DNA from 2 places in the Peribacillus sp. NPDC076916 genome. Region 1 is predicted to be linked to the other one. Evidence: riboswitches for the same ligand, from Rfam matches in the RefSeq annotation. Region 1 holds a riboswitch; the other holds the start of a gene.
What was found. Region 1 has a riboswitch for FMN ahead of ACQKFG_RS06380 (ECF transporter S component). Riboswitches for the same ligand answer to the same signal wherever they lie in the genome.
Positions count from the first base shown of each region.

Region 2: another riboswitch for FMN. It lies ahead of ribE (riboflavin synthase); the one in region 1 lies ahead of ACQKFG_RS06380 (ECF transporter S component).

Region 1 is NZ_JBNNIU010000002.1:276,543-283,215, reverse strand. Features, by position in the region: gene ACQKFG_RS06400 (CPBP family intramembrane glutamic endopeptidase) at 1-532, opposite strand, end outside; gene ACQKFG_RS06395 (RecQ family ATP-dependent DNA helicase) at 522-2,027, opposite strand; gene ACQKFG_RS06390 (helix-turn-helix domain-containing protein) at 2,030-3,091, opposite strand; gene ACQKFG_RS06385 (ferredoxin) at 3,382-3,630, shown strand; gene ACQKFG_RS06380 (ECF transporter S component) at 3,752-4,333, opposite strand; FMN riboswitch at 4,498-4,634, opposite strand; gene serA (phosphoglycerate dehydrogenase) at 4,946-6,520, shown strand; gene ACQKFG_RS06370 (GerMN domain-containing protein) at 6,609-6,673, opposite strand, start outside.
Region 2 is NZ_JBNNIU010000005.1:204,113-210,785, reverse strand. Features, by position in the region: gene ACQKFG_RS17755 (DEAD/DEAH box helicase) at 1-1,013, shown strand, start outside; partial or broken gene megL (methionine gamma-lyase) at 1,362-2,538, shown strand; gene ACQKFG_RS17745 (TspO/MBR family protein) at 2,552-3,283, opposite strand; FMN riboswitch at 3,486-3,616, shown strand; gene ribE (riboflavin synthase) at 3,763-4,401, shown strand; partial or broken gene ribB (3,4-dihydroxy-2-butanone-4-phosphate synthase) at 4,420-5,058, shown strand; gene ribH (6,7-dimethyl-8-ribityllumazine synthase) at 5,138-5,608, shown strand; gene ACQKFG_RS17725 (oligoribonuclease) at 5,884-6,673, shown strand, end outside.

The DNA.
Region 1 (6,673 bases):
TTAAAAAGTGGGCTGTTATCGTCACGATGAGATTATCGGTCATTTCAAATAGAAAACCGATAAAGAAGCTCAAAACCAAAACATTTAAAAATAAAAACCAATTAAAAAGGTAACGATAATGAACGGCTGCAAAAATCAGGCTCGTAAGAAGCAAACCAAAATGTGTTTGCAGCACTCCGCGGAATAATACTTCTTCACTTATCGCAACCACTAAAGTTACGGCAAAAATCATCGGGTATGACAAATTACTGAAAATGCGTTCGTTAATACCTCCATCATCCTGATAGGATGATGGTGTCACTTTCATAAACAATATGTCAAATAACACGACAATGACTCCAGCGGGAATTCCAATTAGCAAAATGTTCAGGTCATCAAAGATAAATAAGTCGAAAAAAGCTGAACGGTCTTTAAATAAAATAATACCTAAAAAGATGGCTAACGTTAAGAGAATAATTTGCGTAAGAAACAAATTATATAGCAACTGTTTATCTGTAAGTTGTTTAATTATTTCAGCTTGCTTATTTTTCATTGCCATTTTCCTTCTTTAATAAGATATAAGCCAATTCCTTTTTCCAAGTGGAAAAGGAATTCACCGGATCCATCTTCACTTCCGGCCATACATCAGCCATTTTTTCGACATCCATCCCACAAATATCACAGCAGATGGGATTCACTTCCCGATGCATTTCTCCAAAGTAGTCCAGTATCCCTAAACGGCGACATTCCTGGGCATATATCCAGTGAAGGAATTTATACAACTTTTCCTGATTCCTTGATTTTCTCTTTTGACAATACTCTTTCATCTCTTCCATTTGATCTAGGTTATTGCCCGTGATAAGCTGCGTAAAAAAACGGAGCTGGGTTTCGTTCAACGAAAAGGATTGAGACAGCTGATCTTTTTCCGTGAGGGTCAAATTCGCCATATTTTTGTGTGATGCATTAAGGAAAGAACATACACCATCGATTTGCGAATCCGTAGGCAACTGTTGCTCCATCAAATGCAGGGGAAGCCCTTCATCCCCTTCGCTATATAATAAGACAGCCACACTTTGTTTCCGATCTCGTCCCGCCCTGCCTATCTCCTGAAGATACCCTTCCATCGTGGACGGGATATGAAAATGGACAACATATCTGACATCCGATTTATTCACACCCATTCCAAAAGCACTTGTCGCACATATAATTTTCAACTGGCCGGAAATGAATTGCTGCTGAATGAGCATCCTTTGCTCCTGTTCCATTCCACCGTGATAATAATTGACACTATCGATCCCGTTATCCTGTAAAAACCCAGTGACTGATTCCGCCACTTTTTTAGAGGAAAAATAAATAATTCCGCTTCCGGTAAATTTCTTGACAAGTTCCAGCACACGGGCTAGCTTCTCATCGTAGCTGAACATCCGCTCGACAATAATTGCAATATTTTCCCGATCAACAGATGAGACAATTTCCTTGGCCTGCCCAATGTTGAGTTTACCAACGATGTCCCTCCGGACCTCATCGGTTGCAGTTGCCGTCAGGGCAAGAGTCAACGGATTGTTCAATTCACGCCTCACTTCTCCTAAATTCAAATAATCCGGACGGAAATCATACCCCCATTGGGAGATGCAATGTGCTTCATCTATGACGAATAAACCTATGTCTATGGATTTCAAGGATTTTATCACTCCGTCCAGGCTTAGCATTTCAGGGGATAAAAAGATAAAACGATAACTATGTAACCGGTCAAAAGCTTTCCTTTTTTGATTTAGCGTCAAAAAAGAGTTGAGGGTCAACACACTTTTTTCGCCGCTCATCTTCAGCTGATCTGCTTGATCCTGCATTAAAGATAATAACGGGGAAACAATTAGAACAGTCTTATTTAAGAGATAAGCAGGCAGCTGGTAACATAATGATTTACCTGATCCGGTTGGGAGCATCGCTAAGGTATGACGGCCGGACATCAATGATTCAACCACTTCCTTTTGTCCAGGGCGGAATTCATTAAATCCGAATTTTTCTTTGAGGACCCGTTCTATGTTCATCATCACTCACCTATTTTCGCAAGTACAAGTCTTATTTGGAAAAAGCTTATTTGTTTATTATCGACCATTTGCTTGATTGCTTTAAGCTTTTTCGTACCAAGTTCCTTAATAGCTTCAGCAATGTCCCTCTCATCCTCGATAGTTACATAATCGGAAATCGGAAAATCTTTTTCCGATAAGACAATTTCCACGAGGTGATCTTCGATGGTGTTGACCTTCAATCTGCGGATTCCAGCTATTTCATCCAGATTTTTCCCTTCCTGGATGTATCGTAAAGTTGTTTTTGTGGATTGTGTCAATTGAGGATTCCCACTACTTTTCCAATCATTGGTTAATGATGACAAGAGCGGGTAATCCTTTCCCGATTCCATTTCTGCAAGCATTTGATGCAATGTGTCAAGAAATGTAAAGCGAACATACTCTTCTTCTATCTCTTTCCTTTTTGCAATCTGTTCAAACGTAAGTCCAATCCTGTTTATTCCGGTTAACCTCAATATGAAAATGTCTCGTTTCATATCACTTTGACTTTCTAAAAGGAATACCAGTTCATCATATAGATGTTGGGCAATCACCGCTCGATCCTGACGATTGACATGTAAAAATTCCTTTACGAAGTATTGGATTTTGGGATTTCGTTGAATCGGATAAAAACGTCTTTCATTGTGGACAATATGGGATATGGTTTGAATGAGTAAGTTTAACCTTCCCCAGAAAACCGGGGTTATATTGTTATACTTCCAACCATTTATATACGCCGGAAAAGGATATTTTTTAAAGTAATCGCCTAACATTCCCTCACCTTGCATACTAATTTCATACGCATCTGATTTATCCGTTAAATCAATCATCTCATGCTTAAGTAAATGTTCAATGTTTTGATTTAATTGCTGACGGGTAAATCGGGGTATTGTCCCAAAAATATCCGTTAAGCCGAATAAATGGGCATCCTGGATTGTTTGTGACGATTTCTTACCCTGAAGCATATGGTATATAGCATAAATGGAACGTTCGCCTTGAAATTTTTTTATCGCATATAGAATGATGGCCTGTAGATAATTATTCATGGGACTCACATCCTTGTTTCATTTAACCAATAACCCCATTGTAACAAAAAACTGCAAAAATCGCCGTTATTATTGATGAATACAAGGAAAAATATGTGACTAAATGACGAACCATGGAAAGAACCAAGTTAATAATTTCGATGCTTTTCGTTGACATTCAGCTACATGATAGTTATTATCAATACAATTTCTATTGAAAAGTTTGGCATTCGGTCTTACAATAAGAAAGAGATAATAATCTGAAATAAAAAGATTATCAGTTGTTAATCAACTTAGGAGGGGTTATATTCATGGCTAAATTTACTATTGTGGATAAAGAAACATGCATAGCTTGTGGAGCTTGCGGAGCAGCCGCACCAGATATATATGATTATGATGACGAAGGGATTGCATTTGTTACCCTTGACGATAACGAGGGAATCGTTGAAATTCCAGATGTACTTATAGACGACATGATGGATGCATTTGAAGGATGCCCAACGGATTCCATTAAAGTTGCTGACGAAGCATTTGACGGAGACGCACTAAAATTCGAATAACGGTACAAGCCATTTTCTATCGAGAATGGCTTTTTCTTTTGTCTCATACAAAAAAAACAAACATAAAAAAACAACCGAATATGGATATCCGGTTGTTTTTTCATTTCTATCGTCAATGCCGTTAAGCATTTTTATATAATGTTTGTTTATTGATCCATGTCTGTAATTTAATGAACAGCAACATGAATACAGATGTGATGAGCACGCCTTTAATCACGTTGAAAGGCAAGATTGCCGTCGTAACGAACTTTCTTGACTCTGGCGCCGACATTGCATCCCATCCCATAAAGAAGGTATATGCCGGTAAAAAGACAAAATAGTTTAAAACACTCATGAATACTGCCATGGAAACCGTCCCCGCAAGTAAAGCGAACGTCATCCCTTTTTTTGAATTGATTTTCTTAAATACATAATAAGTTGGCAAGACAAACAGTATTCCGGCTATGAAGTTAGCGATATGCCCCACAGGTACAGCAGTCATGGTCCCAGTCATGACTAAATCCAAAAGGTTTTTAATGAACTCGACTAGAATTCCAGCCATCGGACCGAAAATCAATGCCGCCATCAGTGCTGGTATGTCGCTAAAATCGACATTGAGAAAAGGCGGGAATCCCGGAAACGGGAAATTTAAAAGCATCAATAAATAAGAAATGCTTCCCATCATCGCAAGTGTGACCGTTTTTTTCACTTTGTTCTTATTCATAGTTCTCTCTCCTTCTTTTCCGATCTACCTGAAAAAGAGGTTTGGGTTCCAAAATATGCTGATGCTCAATAAAAAACCTTTAATTCCAATAGAATTAAAGGGATAAATTAAAGGCTGCATCAAACAAACGTTCAGCAAATAACTGTTGAAACGCACTCAGGAACCTCCATCTTCTCCCATCCAGACTATACTGTCGGCTTTGGAATCACACCAAATCCTGCCTTGTAAGGCTCGCGGGCTTAGAAGAAGAAATTCCTTCATCACCGCCGGTGGGGAATTACGCCCCGCCCCGAAGATAGACCTATAAAATTTTTATACTTCCCATTATATCTGAAATTCCTTTTTTTTGATAGCATTTTCTCTCGATTAATGCATTTAGGATGAATATCGATCGTAAGCAATGAATGGTTTAAAACAAATAAGCGAAAATTTTTTTATATTATGCAAAAGAAGACGAAGCCATTTATATCACGATATTAATCAAAAAATCAGATGAAAAATCCTGTTATTAAGCGCTTACATCCAGATAAGCCAAATTGACATAATCAGCATTTCAATTGTAAAATTAACTGAAATTTAAGATAATTCTTTTCCCTAGGAAGGTGTTTAGACGTGTATCGGATTTTAGTAGCAGACGCCATTAAACCAGAAGGACTTGGACCGCTATCAGAGGCATCCAATATTCATCTCATTCAGAAAACCGTAGAGGAAGCTGCAAACGAACTAGATCGGATCGATGCAATTCTTGTGAGAAGTGCAACGAAGGTTTCGGAAGATTTAATGAACCGTATGCCGCAATTAAAAATTATAGCACGCGCTGGTGTCGGTGTTGATAACATAGACATCCCGGCAGCGACAAAACGCGGGATTGTCGTGGTTAATGCACCTGACGGCAATACCATTTCAACAGCTGAACATACATTTGCGATGATGGCTTCATTAATGCGCCACATTCCGCAAGCTTATGCTTCACTGAAGAATGGGGAGTGGAAACGTTCTTCATATACGGGAACTGAACTTCGCGGTAAAACATTAGGTATAGTTGGCTTTGGACGTATCGGAGGGGAAATTGCAAAACGTGCTAAAGTGTTTGGCATGGATGTCATTGTCTATGATCCGTACCTGACAGTCGATCGTGCAAAGAAAATGTCCGTAACGGCCCTGCCGTTAGATGAATTGCTTCCTAAAGCAGACATCATTACAGTTCATACACCACTAACGAATGATACTAGAGGATTAATCAATAAAGAAAAACTGCTTACCTGTAAAAAGGGGGTTTATGTACTAAACTGCGCCCGTGGTGGAATTCTGGACGAAGATGATTTATATGAAATGTTAGTCGAAGGACATGTTGCAGGGGCGGCACTGGACGTTTTCGTCGAAGAACCTCCACTTGGCCATAAACTGCTTGAACTGGATAGCGTCATTGCTACACCGCACCTTGGTGCTTCCACGAAAGAAGCCCAATTAAATGTTGCGGTACAGGTTGCCCAGGAAGTATTGACCTATTTTGAAGGAAACCCAGTCTCAAGTTCAATCAACCTTCCATCCATATCTAAAGAAGTGTTTGAAAAGGTACAGCCTTTCTATCAACTTGTTCGGCAAATGGGATCCATTGCTTCTCAGTGCATGAATGAAGGCATTCAGGAAATCTCCGTTACGTATGCAGGAGAATCATTGGATTTCGATACAGCGATTCTTACAAAAAGTCTAATCTCTGGCTTTTTCAGATTAAGAGTCGATGCATCAGTCAATGAAGTGAATGCCTTGTTGATCGCAAAAGAGCATGGCATAACCGTTGGTGAAAAAATCTCTACGGATTCTTTAGGTTACTCGAATTTGATCAGCCTTAAAGTAAAAGGTGACAACCGTGAATTAACAATCAGTGGAACCTATATCGAAAATTACGGTTCTCGAATTGTAAGTTTGAATGGTTTCAAAATCGACTTTCAACCAGAATCGAATTTACTTTATATCCAGCATACCGATAAACCTGGGGTAATCGGTAACGTAGGTAAGGTCCTAGGTGATCACGATGTGAATATCGCAACCATGCAGGTTGGCCGAAAAGAAGCTGGCGGTGAAGCCATCATGGTTTTGAGCTTTGATTTACCATTAGAAGACAACATGAAACAATATTTAATGGAAACAGAAGAAATTACATTCATGGCCCGCATTTCATTATAAATAGAAAAAAGTGCCCGTCCAGAACGGGCACTTTTTCTGTGAATGCAAGAGGCTTTTGCCAACCATAGACCGGGTGTTTTATCACACCTCAATTCACTTGGTTCGGTGCTTTGGGTACCAATATGTCTTCAGTTAAATTCAGCTGGCCTACCT
Region 2 (6,673 bases), on a different contig from region 1:
AAGACATCATGGCCGAATCACCGACTGGTACGGGAAAAACATTAGCATATTTACTGCCATTGCTAGAAAAGGTAGACCCTGAAAAGAAATCGCCCCAAGCTTTGATTTTGGCATCATCACGAGAGCTGGTCATGCAAATCAATGAAGAGATTCGCATTTGGTCAGAGGGAAGCGGCATTACGGGTGCAGCATTCATCGGCGGTGCAAATGTGAAAAGGCAGTTGGACAAACTGAAGAAGCGTCCCCAGGTGATTGCGGGAACACCGGGGCGTATTTACGAATTGATTGCCCAAAAGAAATTGAAGATGCATGAAGTTAAGACGATAGTACTTGATGAAGGTGACCAATTGATCACTCCAGAGCATATGGGAACGATCAATAATATTATCAAAACAACGCTAAAAGACCGGCAAATCATGGTATTTTCAGCGACCTTGCCGGAGGAAACGGAAAAAGCGGCCCGTGGATTCATGAATGAACCCGTAATGATCAAGGTAGATAAGCATGAAAAAATGGAATCAAAGGTGGACCATCTTTACTTTGTTGTTGAGAGACGGGAAAAGTCCAAGATTCTCGAGAAAATCACAAGAATTAAAGATGTGAAGGCCCTTGCCTTCCTGAATGATATAGCAGAGCTGAGCGTCCTACATGAAAAGCTGAGCTATAAAGGTATTGAAATGGGCGTGCTTCATGGTGAATCCAATAAAGTCGACAGGGAGAAAGCGTTGCGGAAGCTTCGTTCGGGAAAATCCCCAATGCTGATAGCAACGGATGTAGCGGCAAGGGGGCTTGATATTAAAGGCCTTACTGCGGTCGTTCATATTGATATGGCCGACAACATCGAACAATATATCCATAGATCTGGGAGAACTGGTCGTGCAGGTGCAGATGGCACTGTCATTTCAATCGTAACGGAAAGAGAAGAGCGAGAGTTGAAAAAAATGGCCCGTGAACTGGAGATTCCATTAACGAGAGTAACCTTCTATGGTGGAAACATTGTAGTAGATGAATGATACGAAAAAAGGGACGGCCATGGCGGCTGTCTTTTTTTTTCGCAAATGCCCGCTAAGATATAAAAATTAAAACGTTGCTCATTGTGCAGAATTCCCAGTAGAAAAGTGCCTGTTATTGCTGAATAAATTGAACCATGGGTGCCTCGGCAAATGGGCCGTTCAAAAAGAAATGATCCAATAAGGATCAGGATATTATCACCTAAAAGCATTTGATATTATAAAAATTGGATTTTGAAATGATTCTAAATTCAGGAGTTCATTAATGGGGGATAAACATGCATGAAAACGCTTCCTTTATATGGTTTTTTGACATATGATAGCAATAGACATAGGTTAGGAGGAGACGGTATGACAGGAAAGTATAAACAGTTTGAAACGGCAGTCATCCATGAAGGATATGACTCGAAGAAGCATTTAGGAAGCTTGGCAACACCCTTATTCCAAACCTCAACATTCACTTTCGAAAATGCCGAGCAAGGGGAAAGGCGTTTTGCCGGTATGGAAGATGGATATATTTATTCTCGCCTTGGAAATCCAACGGTACAAGTACTTGAAGAAAAGATTGCCGCTTTGGAAGGAGGGGAAGCTGGCCTTGCTTTCGGTTCAGGTATGGCTGCCGTTTCAGCAGTGCTTTTTGCGTTAACAAAAACAGATGACCACATCCTGTGCTCACAGGGGCTATATGGTTGTACATTTGGCCTCCTTCAGCTAATGAAAAATAAATACCGCATCACACATGATTTTTGTGAAATGGATTCAGAAGAACAGGTAAGGAAAATGATCCGGCCGGAAACGACCTGCATATATGTGGAAACCCCTATCAATCCGACGATGAAAATGATTGACTTACAGATGGTGGTGAGAGTTGCGAAGGAATATAATGTGACGGTCGTAGTCGATAATACGTTTGCGACTCCCTACCTACAGAGACCGCTTGAAATATGGCTGTGATATCGTCCTTCATAGCGCTACGAAATATCTTTGCGGGCATGGTGATGTCGTTGCAGGCCTTGTCGTCGGTAAGAAGGAATTCATGAATCAAGTAGCCGGGACTACACAGAAGGATATCGGTGGAATCATTTCACCATTCGATGCCTGGTTACTATTACGGGGGCTGAAGACCTTGCCTGTCAGGATGGACCGTCATTCGGCCAATGCAATGGCAATCTTTCAAGAACTTAAGAAACATCCAAAGGTGAAAAAGGTATATTATCCAGGTGATGTAGCTTCACCGGATCATTATATAATGCAAAAACAAATGAAACATGGCGGCGGCCTTATCTCTTTCGAACTGCATGGCACAAAACAGGATGCACAGGAATTCCTCAATAAATTGAAACTTATCAAAATTGCCGTAAGTCTAGGTGATGCTGAAACATTGATCCAGCATCCCGCTACCATGACGCACTCTGCCGTTCCTGAAGATTCACGGGAACAAATGGGCATCAGTGACCAGCTGGTCCGTCTCTCAGTTGGCCTTGAGGCTTGGGAGGATATCTGGCAAGATCTTCAGCAAGCATTTTAGGGTAACATATACCTTATTTGTTCTTCCTATTTTGAATGAAGATGGTGATGGATACGATAAAAGTGATGGCAGCCAGGATATAAGAAATGTCTGTGATTATCGGATAGGCGTCGCTATTTCGTATCCCGATGCCTATGAATGCCCAAACGAATACGAGAGGATAGCACCAATCCCGGTTTTTACCTGCAAAGACAAAGGCCAAGGCTGTTGCTGCAATCAGCAGGACGATCGTCCAGGTTATACGGGAAGCCCCAAAACCGTCCCATTTGATATAGGTGAGGTAATAAGAAATGTCAGCTATGGTTGCAACACTTACCCAGCCTGTATATACGGAAAACGGAAATAGGTCAAAAGTATCATGATCCACTTTTTTCATTCTTGTATATATGACCATTAAAGTAGCCAATAGAGCAATGATAATGAATACGGATAACAAAAAGCGTTCATAGTGCCAAGCCAAAAGCCAAGCGCCATTCAAGACACAGCTTAAAGCAAACCAAGGATAGGATGCCTTATATGCAGGGCTTTTTTGATGTTTACTTAAAAACTGCCTGAATACCCAGATGGCGAGCAGGAAATAGATCAAGCCCCATATGGAAAATACATAACCGGCAGGAGTGAAAAGGACATCCAGTTTATCGGAAATCTCTCCTGATGTTTGGCCGTTCAATGGCAGGAAATTGGCTAAAAAATTCATCGTGACGACGAATAGATAGAAAATCAAGTTAATGATGGAAATAATCATCGGCTTCCTCCTTGTATGAATGGTGATCCTTCTAACCTTATTCCACATATTCAGCCTGGTTAACCTTTTCGGAGCACATCGGGGGTACTTGGAGACATTTTTCCATAAAAAGAGGAAGTTCCTGTAACAATGGAACCATTTAAGGTTAGAAATTTTACTTCTTCACTTTATGGTGATAAAATATTCAAAGATTCATATTATTTTAGTCCTTCGGGGTCGGGTGAAAATCCCAACCGGCGGTGATGAAGAAATTCTAAGCCCGCGAGCCTGATAAAGGCAGGATTTGGTGAGATTCCAAAGCCGACAGTACAGTCTGGATGGGAGAAGGACGTGTGGAACCCAAGTGTATACGTATGCCTAATTTTTCGAAAATGAAAATATTAGGCTTTTTAGGTATACAATTTTTTTCACTCATTTCTCCTGCTAACTCCTTAGGTCATCCTATGGGGTTTTTTATATTTTATAAAAGGGGGAAAAACATGTTTACGGGAATCATTGAGGATATCGGTACCGTGCATTCCTTAAAAAAAGGAAAAAGCAGTATGGAGTTATCGATTCGTTCTGAAAAAATCCTTGAAGATGTGCAACTGGGGGATAGCATTTCAGTCAACGGGGTCTGCTTAACGGTAACATCCTTCACGAAAAGTTTGTTTACGGTCGACGTGATGCCGGAAACGGTCAAAGCTTCCACGATCCGGACATTGAAATTGGGATCACCTGTTAATCTCGAACGAGCAATGAGTGCACAGGGGAGGTTTGGCGGTCATTTTGTTTCAGGTCATATCGACGGAACCGGAACGATCATAAAAAAAGAACGGAAAGAAAATGCCGTATATTATGTAATCCAATTGGATGATGGGCTTGGTACCTTCTGCATTCCAAAAGGTTCCGTGGCCATTGATGGAACAAGCTTGACGATATTTGGGATCGAAAGGAACCTTTTGACTGTATCACTGATTCCATTGACTCATCAGGACACCATATTGGGACAAAAAGCGGCTGGCGATATCGTTAACATCGAAAACGACATGATAGGGAAATATATAATACATCAAATGAAAAATGGCAATCCGAAACCAGGACTGAATTTAGAGTTTTTGGCAGAGCATGGATTCTAATAAAAGGGCGGTGTAATGATGTTCCATACAATAGAAGAGGCAATAGAAGATTTGAAGGCTGGCAAGGTAGTAATCGTATCCGATGATGAAGACCGTGAAAATGAAGGGGATTTTGTAGTGTTGGCCGAAAAGGCGACACCGGAAGCGATTAATTTCATGGCGACCCATGGACGTGGTTTGATTTGTACCACCATCACTGAAGAACTGGCAGCGAAATTGAAACTGCATCCTATGGTAGGTGAAAATACCGACCATCATGGCACTGCTTTTACGGTAAGTGTCGATCATAAAAGCACCTCTACAGGAATCAGTGCTTTTGAACGGTCCTTGACCATCCTTGAACTTCTTAATGAAGATTCTGTCGCTGAAGATTTCCAAAGGCCTGGTCACACTTTTCCGATAGTCGCTAAAGAAGGCGGCGTATTAAGTAGGGCAGGACATACGGAGGCATCGGTGGACTTGGCAAAGTTATGCGGTGCCGCTCCAGCTGGTGTCATTTGTGAAATCATGAATGAAGATGGGTCAATGGCCCGCGTATCCGATTTAGAAGTCATCGCTGATAAATTTAACCTGAAATTCATTACGATAGCCGATTTGATTCGGTATCTTGAACAAAATGATTCAATTGGGAAACAGGAACTTGAACTGAACATCCCTAAAGCTTGAATGATTATTAGAAATTAAATCTTAACGTGAAAGAAATGATATTGTTTTTTAAAATTAGGAGGAATTAGACATGGGGAAAACTATTGAAGCACAATTAATCGGATCAGGATTGAAAGTCGGAATCGTGGTAGGAAGATTTAATGAGTTTATCACAAGCAAGCTTTTAGGAGGGGCATTGGATGGCCTTAAGCGTCATGGCGTTGATGAGAATGATGTTGACATCGCGTGGGTCCCGGGTGCATTTGAACTACCGTTAATTGCTAAGAAACTTGTGAATACAGGTAAATATGATGCTGTAATCGGTCTTGGAACGGTAATCAGGGGTGCCACTTCACATTATGATTATGTCTGCAACGAAGCAGCTAAAGGCATGGCTTCCGTTTCATTGGAAACAGGTGTACCGGTTATCTTTGGTTTGCTGACAACTGAGAATATTGAACAAGCCATTGAACGTGCAGGAACAAAATCAGGTAACAAAGGATATGAAGCTGCGGTTAGTGCCATTGAAATGGCCAACCTCGGAAAATTAATCGAACAATGATTTCACATAAGGAAGCCACAGGGAATAACATTCCTGTGGCTTTTTTTAGTTGTCCAGTTGAAAATACCTTTATTTCAGAGTAATGTGTTTTTAAGTATAAATCATGGAAAATAAAGAACAATTAGGGAATTTCAAAAAAAAAAACGAACAAAAGCATCACGTAATGGAAGCATGATAAAATATGCGGATATGATTATGCTACAATTGTAAAGATTGCAATTGAAATTCATGACTTTAGGGAAAAGTAATTTTATTAGTTATTAGGAGGGGTTTGTGTGTACCATCTCTTTACACATAATGATTTAGATGGAGTCGGCTGTGGCATTGTAGCTAAGCTGGCATTCGGAGAAGATGTAGTGGTCAGTTATAATTCAATTGGGCGCCTTAACCAGAATGTAGGAGCATTTCTTGAGCAGGCTAAGATTGAAGATACATTGATTGTTACTGATCTATCGGTTGATGAAGATAACGAAAAAATGATTACTCAGTTTGTGGAAGATGGAGGAAAGGCACTGCTGATTGATCATCATAAGTCAGCACTGCATTTGAACGAACATGATTGGGCATCTGTAACTGTGGAACAGGAAGATGGTAAACAGACGGCAGCGACATCTCTATTCTATCAGTATGCAGTTGAAAATAAATTGCTGGAACCTTCAAGCATTGTCGCTGAATTCGTTGAATTGGTTCGTCAATACGATACTTGGGAATGGGAAGTCAATAAAAATACAACGGCAAAACGATTGAATGACCTGTTTTTCATGATTCCGATAGAGGAATTCGAAATGAAAATCGCAAATAAGCTGTCCACGGCTGAAAGCTTTACTTTTGACGAAGTGGAGCAAACCCTTCTTAATGTTGAAGAGAGTCGAGTAGATCGGTACATAAACAGGAAAAAAAGAGAAGTCTATCAGGCTACGGTCGGTCCCCATACAGCTGGTGTGGTCCATGCAGAGTCATACCACTCGGAATTGGGTAATGAACTGTCGAAAGAGTTCTCGCATCTGGATTATATAGCCATTCTGATGGTAGGAAGTAAGAGAATCAGCTTCCGGACAATCCACG